One region of the Bacillus sp. WC2503 genome, then DNA from elsewhere that is predicted to be linked to it. Evidence: a T-box and tRNA genes for the amino acid it is inferred to sense, from the RefSeq annotation. Region 1 holds a T-box; the other holds one or more tRNA genes.
What was found. The T-box of region 1 lies ahead of ACUN26_RS18910 (valine--tRNA ligase). A T-box ahead of a tRNA ligase gene usually reads a tRNA of that ligase, here a tRNA-Val.

Region 1 (7,251 bases):
TTAATAATTCCTGCCTTCTCATACGCAATTTCTCCTAGTGTATCCCCTAAAATATGCATATGATCGTGGCCGATATTTGTAATAATTGTGAGAATAGGATGAATCACATTCGTAGAGTCAAAGCGCCCTCCAAGCCCTGTTTCAAATAAAACAACATCACAGAAATTGATTTTACCGAAATAACAAATTGCCATAACAGTAATAATCTCAAACTCAGTCGCTTCCCCTAAATCCGTCTCGTCTAGTTTTTCAACGACTGGCTTTACCATGTTTACAAGTTCCGCAATCTCTTCATCTGCAATTGGTGTTCCGTTCACACTAATACGCTCATTAAATGTTTCAATGTAAGGAGAGGTAAATGTTCCAACCTTATATTTTGCGCCTTCTAGCATGTAGCGCATATACGTTAAAGTTGAACCTTTTCCATTTGTACCAGCAAGATGAACACATTTTATATGACGCTCTGGATTTCCGAGTTCTTCTAGCATCCAGCTCATTCTTTCTAATCCTGGTTTAATACCAAACTTCAATCGACTATGAATCCACCCTATCGCTTCTTCGTATGTATGTATCACGTATGTTTTCCCCTTTCAAAAGACAACCTTCATCATTCTATTATACGCAAAGAAAAGAGACTCACCAATATAGTGAGTCTCTAAAATACACTTTATTTCTCAAGATCTGCTAGACGTTGGCGAACTGCTTCGCGTTTTTCTAGGTAATCTTGCTCTTTCGCACGCTCTCCGTCAATAACTGCCGCAGGAGCTTTCGCTACGAAGCCTTGGTTTGAAAGTTTCTTCTGTACACGTTCTACCTCTTTATCGAACTTCTCAAGTTCTTTTTCAAGACGTGCTCTCTCTTCGTCAAGGTTGATAAGATCAGCTAACGGTAAGAATAACTCTGCACCTGATACGATTGCAGTCATCGCTTTTTCTGGCGCTTGTAAATTCGTTTGAATTGTTAATTCACTTGGGTTACAGAAACGCTCAATGTAAGAGCTGTTTTTCGTAAGTTGAGCAAGGATAGCCTCATCTTTTGCTTTAATTTGCATTTGAACTTTTTTGCTCATTGGCGTATTTACTTCTGCACGGATGTTACGAACAGAGCGAATGATATCAACTAGAAGGTGCATTTCTGCTGCCGCTTCTTTATCTTGTAAATCTTCGCGAACTGTTGGCCAAGCCGCTACTGTAATAGACTCGCCTTCATGCGGTAAATGTTGCCAAATCTTCTCTGTTACGAACGGCATGAATGGGTGTAATAGACGCATCGTTTGGTCTAATACGTAAGCTAAAATAGAACGAGTTGTTTTCTTAGCTGCTTCATCTTCACCGTATAGTGGAAGTTTCGCCATCTCAATGTACCAGTCACAGAAATCATCCCAAATGAAGTTGTATAATGAACGACCAGCTTCACCGAACTCATATTTATCCATGTTACGTGTTACACTTTCGATCGTTTCGTTTAAGCGAGTTAAAATCCACTTATCTGCAACTGATTTTTCACCAGTTAAATCGATTTCTTCATACTTCATATCATCCATGTTCATTAATACGAAACGTGATGCGTTCCAAATTTTATTAATGAAGTTCCAAGTAGATTCTACTTTTTCCATGCTGAAACGTAAATCTTGGCCTGGTGCACTTCCTGTTGATAAGAAGTAACGCATTGCATCTGCACCGTATTTCTCGATAACATCCATCGGGTCGATACCGTTACCAAGAGATTTACTCATTTTACGTCCCTGTTCATCACGAACTAAACCGTGAATTAATACATCTTTAAATGGACGCTCTCCTGTAAACTCTAAACCTTGGAAAATCATACGAGATACCCAGAAGAAGATGATGTCATAACCAGTTACTAAAGCATCTGTTGAATAGAACTTTTTAAAGTCTACTGCCTCTTCATTTGGCCAACCAAGTGTTGAGAACGGCCATAACGCTGAGCTAAACCATGTATCAAGTACGTCGTTATCTTGATTCCAGTTTTCAATATCCGCTGGCGCTTCAGTACCTACGTATACTTCACCAGTTTCTTTATGATACCAAGCTGGAATGCGGTGTCCCCACCATAATTGACGAGAAATACACCAGTCATGAATGTTTTCCATCCAGCGTAAGTATGTGTTTTCAAAACGCTCTGGTACGAACGTTACTTTTTCTTCTTCTTTTTGTTGAAGTGCTACTGCTTTTTCTGCAAGTGGAGCCATTTTTACGAACCATTGTGTTGATAAATAAGGCTCAACAACTGCACCGCTACGCTCACTATGACCTACTGAATGCATATGAGGCTCAATTTCTACTAATACGTCCGCTTCTTGTAAGTCTTTCACTAACGCTTTACGGCATTCGAAACGGTCCATACCGTTATACTTACCAGCTTTTTCGTTCATCGTTCCATCTTCGTTCATTACTAAGATGCGTGGTAAGTCATGACGGTTACCTACTTCAAAGTCATTCGGGTCATGAGCTGGTGTAATTTTTACAACGCCTGTTCCAAAGTCTTTTTCTACGTACTCATCGGCAATAATCGGAATCTCACGGCCTACGATTGGAAGGGTAACTGTTTTTCCGATTAAATGTTTGTAACGATCGTCTTCTGGATGAACTGCTACAGCTGTATCACCAAGCATCGTTTCTGGACGAGTAGTTGCAAGACGAATGTGACCAGAACCATCTGTTAATGGATAGTTCATATGGTAGAATGCACCTTGAACCTCTTTATGAATTACTTCGATATCAGAAAGAGCTGTACGTGTTGCTGGGTCCCAGTTGATAATATATTCACCGCGGTAAATTAAGCCTTTTTCGTATAATTGAACGAATACTTTATTAACTGCATCAGATAAACCTTCGTCTAATGTGAAACGTTCACGAGAATAGTCTAGTCCTAAACCAACTTTCCCCCATTGTTGACGAATGTGAGAAGCGTACTCTTCTTTCCACTCCCAAGCTTTTTCAAGGAATTTCTCACGGCCAAGATCGTAACGTGAAATACCTTCTTCACGAAGTTTTCCTTCTACTTTCGCTTGTGTTGCGATACCCGCATGGTCCATTCCTGGAAGCCATAATACATCGTATCCTTGCATACGCTTCGTACGAGTTAAAATATCTTGAAGAGTTGTATCCCAAGCATGACCTAAGTGTAACTTACCAGTTACGTTCGGAGGTGGAATTACAATTGTATACGGTTGTTTCTTCTCGTCTCCTGTTGCTTCGAAATATTTGCCTTCAAGCCACCATTGATAAAGGCCTTCTTCAACGGACATATGATCATATTTAGTTGGTAAATTCTTTTCCGTGTTTGACATTATTTTCCCTCCTTAAAATAAAAAATGCCCCTCATCCAAAAAAGGACGAGGGACATCGCGGTACCACCTTTATTTACAAACAAATTCAGAATTTGCTTATACTCTTAATTTGATAACGGACAAATCCGTCTTTTCCTAATGAGAACTATTCCGTTCAGAAAAGATGCTCCAGGGCTACCTTCTAACATAACTATCTAGAGAATCTCCCAGCTAATGATTCTCCTCTCTGAAGACGTTTCATGTTATACTCTTCCCCTTCAAGGCATTTATATGATTGTTAATTATTATATACAATAGTGTAAAAAACGAAACCTTATTCGTCAAGATAAATTTAAGACTATCACTTTCCGGGCGAATATAAAAAAGATAAGTAGCATCCTCCACTTATCTTTTTTACCCCTCTATTTACGGGCGGTAATACCCCCGCCACTGATTAAAGTTTCACTTTATCCGTTCCCTTGCTGGGCAGCTTGTAATTGTGACAGGAAATATTCTACATTGCTAACGAGCCAATGTGATTGTTGCAAGCTCTTTACTCCGCGAATCTCATTTTCCTTATTGCGACTCTGCCTTCTTTTTTTATAAGACTCAATTTGCCGAATAAATTGCGATGGATAGGTCATGTAAGCATACATAAGCAGTTGCTCTTCTTTCGTAAACGGGAAGTTTTTTTGGTACATTTGATACCATTCAAAACGATCACTTCGCGCAATTGGATATGTGTTTAAAGACCGCGAATAAAACCCTACAATATCTTGCACAGGCGTTGCAAACTTCGATTTTTCTAAACTAATAAAATAGCCATTCCGTTCATAGTCAAATAAAAAATGATTAAGTGACACGTTACCATGCACAAAAGTAATGCGTGTTTTATCTTTTTCTTTCATCGCATCGTTCCACTCATTTAATTGCTTCGTTGCAAATTCACGCGCCCTCATTACATGATGATAGTACGTACAATATTGTAATTCAAACGGAGACATATACCACTTCGCTTCAGATTCTACAAGAAACTCTTCTAACATCTCACCATCATTTTCCCAACGATCGGATATACTTGTGTAATGTTTTTCTAAATCTTCTTCTGTATATGTTTCTTCTTTCACCGTTTTTTGGTGCAACGTTCCAAGTGTTTGAAACATTTTATGGTATTGATCATTATCCTCGCCGTTTCCTTCCGCACGTTCTAACCAAGGCATTAAATAATAATTATAAGTCCCGTCACTTAAAATATAATTCCCATCCGTCGCATGGTATATAGGTACATAATTTGAAAAACCTTTCTCCTTCAAATATTGAATATGATGTAGAAAGTTATTCCGCTCTAACTTTCTATCTTCTATTTTCTTTAGCGCATATGGACCTTGATTCGTGTAAATTTTCGTTACACTTCCGTGCTCTTCCATATGCTGCGTATCCAATCTATATTGCCTTACAATGGGTTCATAGCGATTTCGTAATTCAATATCCATACGAATAACCCTTTCTATTCAAAACATAGCCTCTAGGACAATAGGGGAGTGAAAGCACTCACCCCCTTATTTCGCCTTTGCTTTTGAAACGGGAATATAAATAATTTGTCCCGTAGTTAAATATATATCTTCTGTTTGATTAACACGGTATAAGTTTTGTACAGACGTGTCATAACGTTCTGCAACAGATTCAATTGTATCCCCTTCTTGCACGAAATACATTCTTAACTTCGTAAATTCTTCTTCCGGTTCTTTCGTAAATAATTGTGTTAAATAAAGCGCATTTTCATCTCGCTGTGAGTACGCTTCTTCTTGCTCTCCCTGCTTTTTCGCCTTTTCTTTTTGATAATCTTTTCGTCCAAACAATTCAAATTGCAGCGTCGTTTCTTGCTCCTCTTCACGCTCCGCAAATTCATGTTCTGCCAATTCCTCTTCCGCTTCTTCTTGCTCTTTTCTTTCTTCTAGCTGGAACGGTTCAAATGCGTAATCTTCCCATTCATCCGATTCTTTATAGGTTGGTTCCGCTACATGCGGCGCGGGTCTATTTTCATCCTCTTCAGCTGAATCATCTTCTAACTCAGCATACGCCGTTTCTTCCTCTTCATCCTCGATTCTTTCCTCATCACATAAACCTGTAATAGATATATCCGCTAATAATTGTAAGCAACCATTTTCCTTCAATTCATAATCAAATTCTTCAATTGATACATATAATTCTTCAATTACTTTCACTCGATTTCTTGGAATTGATATTTCAAGTGGAAAGGAATGAACAAGTTCATTCACCCCATCTTCCCTTGTTTCTACATAATCAATTGACTTTGCTGGCGATAGTTCTCTTAATGAATAGGCCGAATCATCTTGCCTTGCAACATACTCCCCCGTTAAATCTAACTGCCCTCTCACGATAACTTCATGATCAAGCTCTTCTATCTCAACGTCTGGATCTAACGAAATTGACAAAAGTTCTTCGACTTCCTGTCCTTTTTGGAACCAAACAGATTCTTTTAATGAAAATCGTAACGAATGATCTGTTGTCACTTCTTTTCCCCCTCCCAAACTATATGTCATTACAGATTTATGTATGTAAAGCCCACTTTATGAATAAAAAAAATCGCTCCCCTTATGGAGAGCGATTTTCTCTAATATATTATGCTTGTAACTTTGACATTGCAATTTCAGCCGCTGCAATCGTCGCTTCAATATCTGCATCACTATGTGCTGTCGATAAGAACAAACCTTCAAATTGAGATGGTGGCAAGAATACACCTTGTTCTACCATTTCACGATAGTAAGCCGCGAAGAATTCTAAGTTTGAAGATTTCGCTGTATCGTAATTAATAACCGGCTCATCTGTAAAGAAAATACCAATCATAGAGCCTGCACGGTTAATATGATGAGGAATACCATGTTTTTCAGCCGCTTTACGTAGTCCCGCTTCTAACATTTCTGCTTTACGCTCAAACTCTACATATGATTCTGGCGTTAATTGTACTAACGTTTCATAACCTGCTGCCATTGCAAGTGGGTTACCTGATAAAGTACCAGCTTGATAAATCGGTCCGCTCGGCGCAACTTGACGCATAATTTCTGCTTTACCACCGTACGCCCCTACTGGTAAGCCACCACCGATTACTTTACCTAAACAAGTTAAATCAGGTGTTACACCGTAGTAACCTTGTCCGCAGTTATAAGCAACACGGAATCCTGTCATTACTTCATCAAAAATAAGCAGTGCACCGTTTTGTTCTGTTACTTCACGAAGCCCTTCTAAAAATCCTGGTTGCGGAGGAACAACCCCCATATTCCCTGCTACTGGTTCTACAATTACACAAGCAATATCATCACCGAATCGTTCAAAAGCGTACTTCACACTTTCTAAATCATTATAAGCTACTGTAATCGTATTTTTCGCTACACCTTCTGGTACGCCAGGGCTATCTGGTAAACCTAGAGTCGCCACACCAGAACCAGCTTTAATTAATAATGAATCACCATGACCGTGGTAACAACCAATAAATTTTAAAATTTTGTTACGACCTGTATAACCACGAGCTAAACGTAGTGCACTCATTGTCGCTTCTGTTCCAGAGTTAACCATGCGGACAATTTCAATCGATGGTACACGCTCAATAACAAGTTTCGCTAATTTATTTTCGATTTCTGTCGGCGCACCGAAGCTTGTACCTCTTTCAGCAACAGATTTTAACGCTTCAACAACACGATCATTTGCATGACCATGAATTAAAGGACCCCATGATAATACGTAATCGATGTATTCATTTCCATCAATATCATATACTTTAGAGCCTTTTCCACGCTCCATAAACAATGGATTCATACCAACAGATTTAAAGGCACGAACAGGGCTATTTACGCCACCAGGCATTAAGTCTTGCGCCTCTTCAAACGCCGCAATCGATTTATCAAACTTTTTCATTATTTAGCGCCTCCTTCTTGTAACCA
Region 2 (7,251 bases), 1.1 Mb from region 1:
CCCAAGAGTCCACATCGACGGGGAGGTTTGGCACCTCGATGTCGGCTCATCGCATCCTGGGGCTGTAGTCGGTCCCAAGGGTTGGGCTGTTCGCCCATTAAAGCGGTACGCGAGCTGGGTTCAGAACGTCGTGAGACAGTTCGGTCCCTATCCGTCGTGGGCGTAGGAAATTTGAGAGGAGCTGTCCTTAGTACGAGAGGACCGGGATGGACGCACCGCTGGTGTACCAGTTGTTCTGCCAAGGGCATAGCTGGGTAGCTATGTGCGGAAGGGATAAGTGCTGAAAGCATCTAAGCATGAAGCCCCCCTCAAGATGAGATTTCCCATAGCGTAAGCTAGTAAGATCCCTGAAAGATGATCAGGTTGATAGGTTCGAGGTGGAAGCATGGTGACATGTGGAGCTGACGAATACTAATAGATCGAGGACTTAACCATATAATATGTAGCAAATGTTATCTAGTTTTGAAGGAATATATATTTAAAATTCCTTTTGACATTCTGAAAAGAATGTGTATAATGATAAAAGTCTGGTAATGATGGCAGAGAGGTCACACCCGTTCCCATACCGAACACGGAAGTTAAGCTCTCTAGCGCCGATGGTAGTTGGGACCTTGTCCCTGTGAGAGTAGGACGTTGCCAGGCTTGTATTATTCCGCAGTAGCTCAGCGGTAGAGCTATCGGCTGTTAACCGATCGGTCGTAGGTTCGATTCCTACCTGCGGAGCCATTATGCTTCCATAGCTCAGCTGGTAGAGTACTTCCATGGTAAGGAAGAGGTCACCGGTTCAACCCCGGTTGGAAGCTTGGAAAAAGTTTTTAAATTTTTGGCCCGTTGGTCAAGTGGTTAAGACACCGCCCTTTCACGGCGGTAACACGGGTTCGAATCCCGTACGGGTCACCACTTTTGGAGGATTAGCTCAGCTGGGAGAGCACCTGCCTTACAAGCAGGGGGTCGGCGGTTCGATCCCGTCATCCTCCACCATATATGTTTAAATGTCGGAGGGGTAGCGAAGTGGCTAAACGCGGCGGACTGTAAATCCGCTCCTTCGGGTTCGGCAGTTCGAATCTGCCCCCCTCCACCATTTTCTTTAAAATAACCTGAGAGGGTTTATTTTTTTGAGAAGATAAGCATACTAGTAAATATTAATGGGCTATAGCCAAGCGGTAAGGCAACGGACTTTGACTCCGTCATGCGCTGGTTCGAATCCAGCTAGCCCAGCCATTTACGAGCCATTAGCTCAGTTGGTAGAGCATCTGACTTTTAATCAGAGGGTCGAAGGTTCGAATCCTTCATGGCTCACCATTTTCGCGGAAGTAGTTCAGTGGTAGAATACAACCTTGCCAAGGTTGGGGTCGCGGGTTCGAATCCCGTCTTCCGCTTTATTACTACGGGGCCTTAGCTCAGCTGGGAGAGCGCCTGCCTTGCACGCAGGAGGTCAGCGGTTCGATCCCGCTAGGCTCCATATAAATAGAGAAAGTGTACATCATATGATGTACGCTTTTTTTGTGTTTAAAAAGACAACTTTCATATTTGTCGTTTAAAATGAAGAAAACGTAAAAATAAAGGATGGGGGATAATTGTGAAAGTTGTCATTGCATCTGATTCATACAAAGAAAGTCTAAAGGCTATAGAAGTATGTGAAGCTATTGAAAGAGGTTTTGGAGCAATTTTTCCTAAAGCAGAGTATGTAAAAATACCAATTGGAGATGGTGGGGAAGGAACTGTTGATTCACTTGTTGATGCCACAGGAGGAAGCGTTGTATCACTTTATGTGACAGGACCGCTTAGAGAAGGCGTACAAGCTTTTTATGGCATTTCTACAGATAAAAAGACAGCGTTTATTGAAATGGCATCGGCATCTGGACTACAACACGTACCGGTTGAAAAGCGAAATCCATTCATTACAACGTCAAAAGGGACAGGAGAGCTTATATTACATGCGCTAGACCAAGGAGTTAAGCATATTATTTTGGGGCTTGGAGGAAGCGCTACAAATGATGGTGGAGCAGGTATGTTATCGGCTTTAGGAGTAAGGTTTATAGATGAAAAGGGTGAAGCAATAGATCCATCTGGAGGAACATTACATTCGATTGTCACGATTGATTTTTCACGAATGGATTCACGCCTAAAGGAGATAACGATAGAAGCGGCGTGTGATGTAAATAATCCATTAGTCGGAATGAGAGGGGCATCTTTCGTGTTTGGTGCTCAAAAGGGTGGGGATGTAGAGATGCTGAAAAGGCTAGATGAGAATTTAAAGCATTATGCGACTATTCTTAAACGATATGTATCTTTGGATGTATCTGAAATACCTGGTGCAGGAGCGGCAGGAGGTATGGGAGCAGCTGTTATTGCAGTGTTAAAGGGGAGCTTACGAAAGGGTATTGAAATTGTATTGGATCATACAAATTTTGATAAGCATATAGAAGATGCGGATTTAATTATAACTGGTGAAGGTAGAATAGATGAACAAACAGCATATGGAAAGGCTCCTGTTGGTGTCGCGGGGCGAGCGAAACGTCTTCATATTCCTGTGATTGCTATAGGAGGATCGGTATCTCCAAATTATCCAGTTGTTTACGAAAAGGGAATCGATGCAGTATTTAGTATTACGCCTTTTCCAATGGCACTAGACGAGGCATATAAGATGGCAAAAGAGAATATTGAAATGACAGCAAGAAATATTGCAGCAGTATGGAAAATTGCATCGAAAAAACACTTCTAAATGTAGAAGTGTTTTTTATTATTATCTAATAATAATGATAGCAGTTGTTTCATTAAGTTAACTTTATACATAAAATGGTCTTAAGATTTGGATTTCAACATAAATATAAGTGAATAAATTGTATATCCATACAGAAAAATGTCGAGTTGAGTCAGAGTATATAAAAGATTTAAAATATTTAGTGAAGGCATAAAAGGGGGATACTATCTATGAAAAAAGAAATCTCAGTTATTGGAGTTCCAATGGATTTAGGACAGATGCGTCGTGGAGTTGATATGGGCCCGAGCGCGATCCGTTATGCAGGGGTAATTGAAAGAATTGAAGAAATTGGATATAACATTAAAGATATGGGAGATATATGTATAGAGAGAGAAAAAGAAGTTGATGAAAATACAAAATTAAGAAACCTTACACAAGTTGCGACTGTATGTAATGAATTGGCAAGTAAGGTGGATCATATTATAGAAGAAGGTCGTTTTCCACTTGTATTAGGTGGTGACCATAGTATCGCAATTGGTACACTAGCTGGTGTGGCAAAACATTATAAAAATTTAGGTGTTATTTGGTATGATGCACATGGAGATTTAAATACGGAGGAAACTTCACCATCTGGTAATATTCATGGAATGTCACTTGCAGCAAGTTTAGGCTATGGACATCCCACGCTTGTAGACTTATACGGGGCATATCCAAAGGTGAAAAAAGAGAACGTTGTAATTATCGGTGCACGTGCATTGGATGAAGGAGAAAAAGACTTTATTCGCAATGAAGGTATTAAAGTATTCTCAATGCATGAAATTGATCGTATGGGTATGACGGCTGTTATGGAAGAAACAATTGCTTATTTATCTCATACTGATGGTGTACATCTATCATTAGATTTAGATGGTCTTGATCCTCATGATGCACCGGGAGTTGGAACGCCTGTAATTGGTGGTCTATCGTATCGTGAAAGTCATTTAGCGATGGAAATGTTAGCGGAAGCTGATATTGTTACATCTGCTGAGTTTGTTGAAGTAAATACGATTTTAGATGAGAGAAATAGAACGGCAACAACCGCGGTTGCTTTAATGGGTTCTTTATTCGGTGAAAAACTAAAATAAATGTAAGAAAAGCAACTGAGAAGTTGCTTTTTTTATTTGAAAATAGACGTATAATAATGATTTATATTATACTGTACGATAAGATTGTTTGACATCTTACCAATTTGATTTAAAGGGGGTTGTTTGTAATTGTCGTTTGTTTCATGTATGGTATAATTAACTAGTTGTTGGAAATACATACAGATAGAGCATAAAACAATATTTCAATATATGGATAGAATTGCTCGTAAGTAGGAGGAAGGGTTAGCATGCCTTTTGAAGATACGACCATTTTGAAATATCTTAGTACGGTATTAGATATTGCCGTTGTATGGTTTATTATATATAAGCTAATTCTTATAATCCGAGGGACAAAAGCTGTTCAACTTTTAAAGGGGATTACAGTTATTATTGTCGTTCGGATGATTAGTATTTTCCTTGAATTGCATACGCTTTATTGGCTAACGGAACAAGTATTAACGTGGGGATTTTTAGCCGTTATTATTATCTTCCAGCCAGAATTGCGAAGAGCACTTGAGCAGCTAGGACGCGGAAGTTTATTTTCGCGTGTTGGAACTCAGGAGGATGATGAACCTGAAATTGTTGCAACATCGATAGCAAAAGCAACGGAATATATGGGAAAACGTAGAATTGGTGCATTAATTACGTTGTCAAAAGAGACCGGAATGGGTGATTATGTGGAAACGGGTATTCCGTTAAATGCAAATGTATCATCGGAGTTACTCATTAATATTTTCATTCCAAATACGCCTCTTCACGACGGAGCCGTAATTATGCAAGGAAGTACAATTAAAGCAGCGGCTTGTTATCTTCCATTATCAGAAAGCCCCTTTATTTCTAAAGAGTTAGGAACAAGGCATCGTGCTGCAATGGGAGTTAGTGAAGTCACTGATAGTATTACAGTAGTTGTATCTGAAGAAACAGGCCAAATTTCTTTAACGAAAAATGGTAAGTTGCATCGTGATTTGAAGACAGAACAACTGAAGGATATGTTATTAGCAGAATTTAGTGGGAACGAAAAAACGACTTCTTCGTCTTTATGGAATTGGAGGAGAAAGCGTCATGGATAAGTTAATGGAGAATCATTGGTTTTTAAAAGGAATCTCATTACTATTGGCGTGTATGCTTTTTATGTCCGCAACTTTAACTGAAAAGAATACGACATCGGGTATATTACCTTTCGCAAATGATACGAAAGAAACATTAACTAATCATGCTATTAACCTTAAGTATGATGAAGATAAATATATTGTAAGTGGTATTCCGGCAGAGGGCGTTAAGGTGAAGTTAGAAGGCCCAAAAGCAGCAGTTGCTACAGCAAAAGCAAAAAAACAATTTGATATAACGGTTGATTTGCGAGATAGTCCAAAAGGGACTTATGAAGTTTCTTTGAAAACGAACGGGCTTCCAGATGATGTGAAGGGAACAGTTCAGCCATCAACAATTAAAGTTACTCTTCATGAAAAAGCGAGAAAATATGTTCATGTAGACTTAAAGTTATCAAATGAGGATCAGATGCCAGCGGGTGCTACTCTCGAAAAATCAAACATTAAACCTGATACTGTTGAGGTAGTTGGGACGAAAGAAGAAATCGAAAGTATTTCATCTGCTAAGGCGTATATTGATTTAAAAGGTGTTAATAAAACTGTTACAAAAACAGCTGAAGTTACATTATACAATAAAGAAGGAAAACGTTTAAATGTAAGAACAAGTCCATCTAAAATTAGTGTAACGTTGAATGTGGCGACGCAAGCTACGGCCAATAATACGGAAAAAACTGTTCCTGTAACGTATACGAAAAAGGGGAGTTTACCAGAAGGATTGGCCGTTACAAATATTAGCGTTGAACCGAGAGAAGTAACGATAGCGGGTCCAAAAGATATTTTGGATAATATACAATCGATAGAGGGGGTCGAAGTAGATCTTAGTCAATTGACTGAGTCTACAACATTCGATACCTCTGTTTTATTGCCAAAGGGTGTAACGAGTTCTAAACCAAATCAAGTGAGGGTTTCCGTAGGGGTACAAAAAGTAAAACAAACAAAAACTAGAACAATTGAAGGTGTCTCGATTCAAAAAAATGGAGTTTCTAAAGATGTCACTGCTCAGCTACTTTCGCCACAGGATGGAAAGATAAGCGTTGATATTTCAGGAGAAGCAAGTATAGTAGATAAAATAACAGCTGCTCAAATAACAGCGGTAATTAATTTGCAAAATGTATCGCCAGGGACGAAGGATGTTTCGATTCAAGTGAGCGGTCCTGGTAATATTTCAATAGAGCCAAAACAAAAAAGTGCTAAAGTTACTATTGTGAAGAAAGAAAAGCCAGATCAAGAAGTACAGGGTAATGGTGAACAACCAGATTCAAATAATAATCAAGATAATCAAACTGAAAAACCAAAAGATCCTGAAACTAATCCAGAAAAAGACCAGGACAAAGAAAAAGACAAAGATAAAGATAAAGAACTTAGTCAAGAACCAACGGTAGATAATCAAAAAGAGCAAGAAAAAGGAGCGAATCATAATGGGTAAATATTTTGGTACAGATGGAGTACGTGGAGTTGCGAATGAGGAATTAACACCTGAATTAGCTTTCAAAATTGGACGTTTTGGTGGTTATGTATTAACAAAAGATACAGATCGTCCAAAAGTAATTATCGGTCGTGATACACGTGTATCTGGTCATATGTTAGAAGGAGCTTTAGTAGCAGGTCTATTATCAACTGGAGCAGAAGTAATGCGCCTTGGTGTTATTTCTACACCGGGTGTTGCTTATTTAACAAAGGCGTTAGGCGCACAAGCGGGTGTGATGATTTCTGCATCTCATAATCCGGTACAAGATAACGGAATTAAATTCTTCGGTTCAGACGGTTTTAAATTAACAGATGAGCAAGAAGCAGAAATCGAAGCTTTATTAGACAAAGAAGTTGATGAATTGCCACGTCCAACAGGTACTAACCTTGGACAAGTGAGCGATTACTTTGAAGGTGGACAAAAATATTTACAATACATTAAACAAACTGTAGAAGAAGATTTCTCTGGTTTACATATCGCTTTAGATTGTGCACATGGTGCAACGTCTTCTTTAGCGCCGTACTTATTTGCGGATTTAGAAGCTGATATTTCAACAATGGGAACTTCACCGAATGGTATGAATATTAATGCTGGAGTAGGTTCTACGCATCCTGAAGGCCTAGCAGAATTAGTGAAAGAAAAAGGTGCTGATATCGGTCTTGCTTTTGATGGTGATGGTGACCGTTTAATCGCTGTAGATGAAAAAGGAAACATCGTTGATGGCGATCAAATTATGTTTATTTGTGCGAAGTACATGAAAGAAACTGGCCAACTAAAGCACAATACAGTTGTTTCAACTGTTATGAGTAACTTAGGTTTCTACAAAGCACTTGAAGCAAACAATATTAC

Region 2: it encodes a tRNA-Val, which carries the amino acid that the T-box ahead of ACUN26_RS18910 (valine--tRNA ligase) is inferred to sense. The anticodon was not compared.

The regions. Positions count from the first base shown of each region.
Region 1 covers NZ_JBQYMD010000001.1:3,685,330-3,692,580, forward strand. Annotated here, with positions in the region: gene ACUN26_RS18905 (bifunctional folylpolyglutamate synthase/dihydrofolate synthase) at 1-575, opposite strand, end outside; gene ACUN26_RS18910 (valine--tRNA ligase) at 668-3,313, opposite strand; T-box leader at 3,352-3,583, opposite strand; gene ysxE (spore coat protein YsxE) at 3,760-4,785, opposite strand; gene spoVID (stage VI sporulation protein D) at 4,852-5,856, opposite strand; gene hemL (glutamate-1-semialdehyde 2,1-aminomutase) at 5,936-7,225, opposite strand; gene hemB (porphobilinogen synthase) at 7,225-7,251, opposite strand, start outside.
Region 2 covers NZ_JBQYMD010000001.1:4,790,089-4,797,339, forward strand. Annotated here, with positions in the region: rRNA gene ACUN26_RS24775 (23S ribosomal RNA) at 1-435, shown strand, start outside; rRNA gene rrf (5S ribosomal RNA) at 527-642, shown strand; tRNA gene ACUN26_RS24785 (tRNA-Asn) at 652-726, shown strand; tRNA gene ACUN26_RS24790 (tRNA-Thr) at 731-803, shown strand; tRNA gene ACUN26_RS24795 (tRNA-Glu) at 826-900, shown strand; tRNA gene ACUN26_RS24800 (tRNA-Val) at 906-981, shown strand; tRNA gene ACUN26_RS24805 (tRNA-Tyr) at 998-1,081, shown strand; tRNA gene ACUN26_RS24810 (tRNA-Gln) at 1,147-1,221, shown strand; tRNA gene ACUN26_RS24815 (tRNA-Lys) at 1,227-1,302, shown strand; tRNA gene ACUN26_RS24820 (tRNA-Gly) at 1,308-1,379, shown strand; tRNA gene ACUN26_RS24825 (tRNA-Ala) at 1,390-1,462, shown strand; gene ACUN26_RS24830 (glycerate kinase) at 1,580-2,725, shown strand; gene rocF (arginase) at 2,935-3,828, shown strand; gene cdaA (diadenylate cyclase CdaA) at 4,077-4,898, shown strand; gene ACUN26_RS24845 (CdaR family protein) at 4,891-6,360, shown strand; gene glmM (phosphoglucosamine mutase) at 6,353-7,251, shown strand, end outside.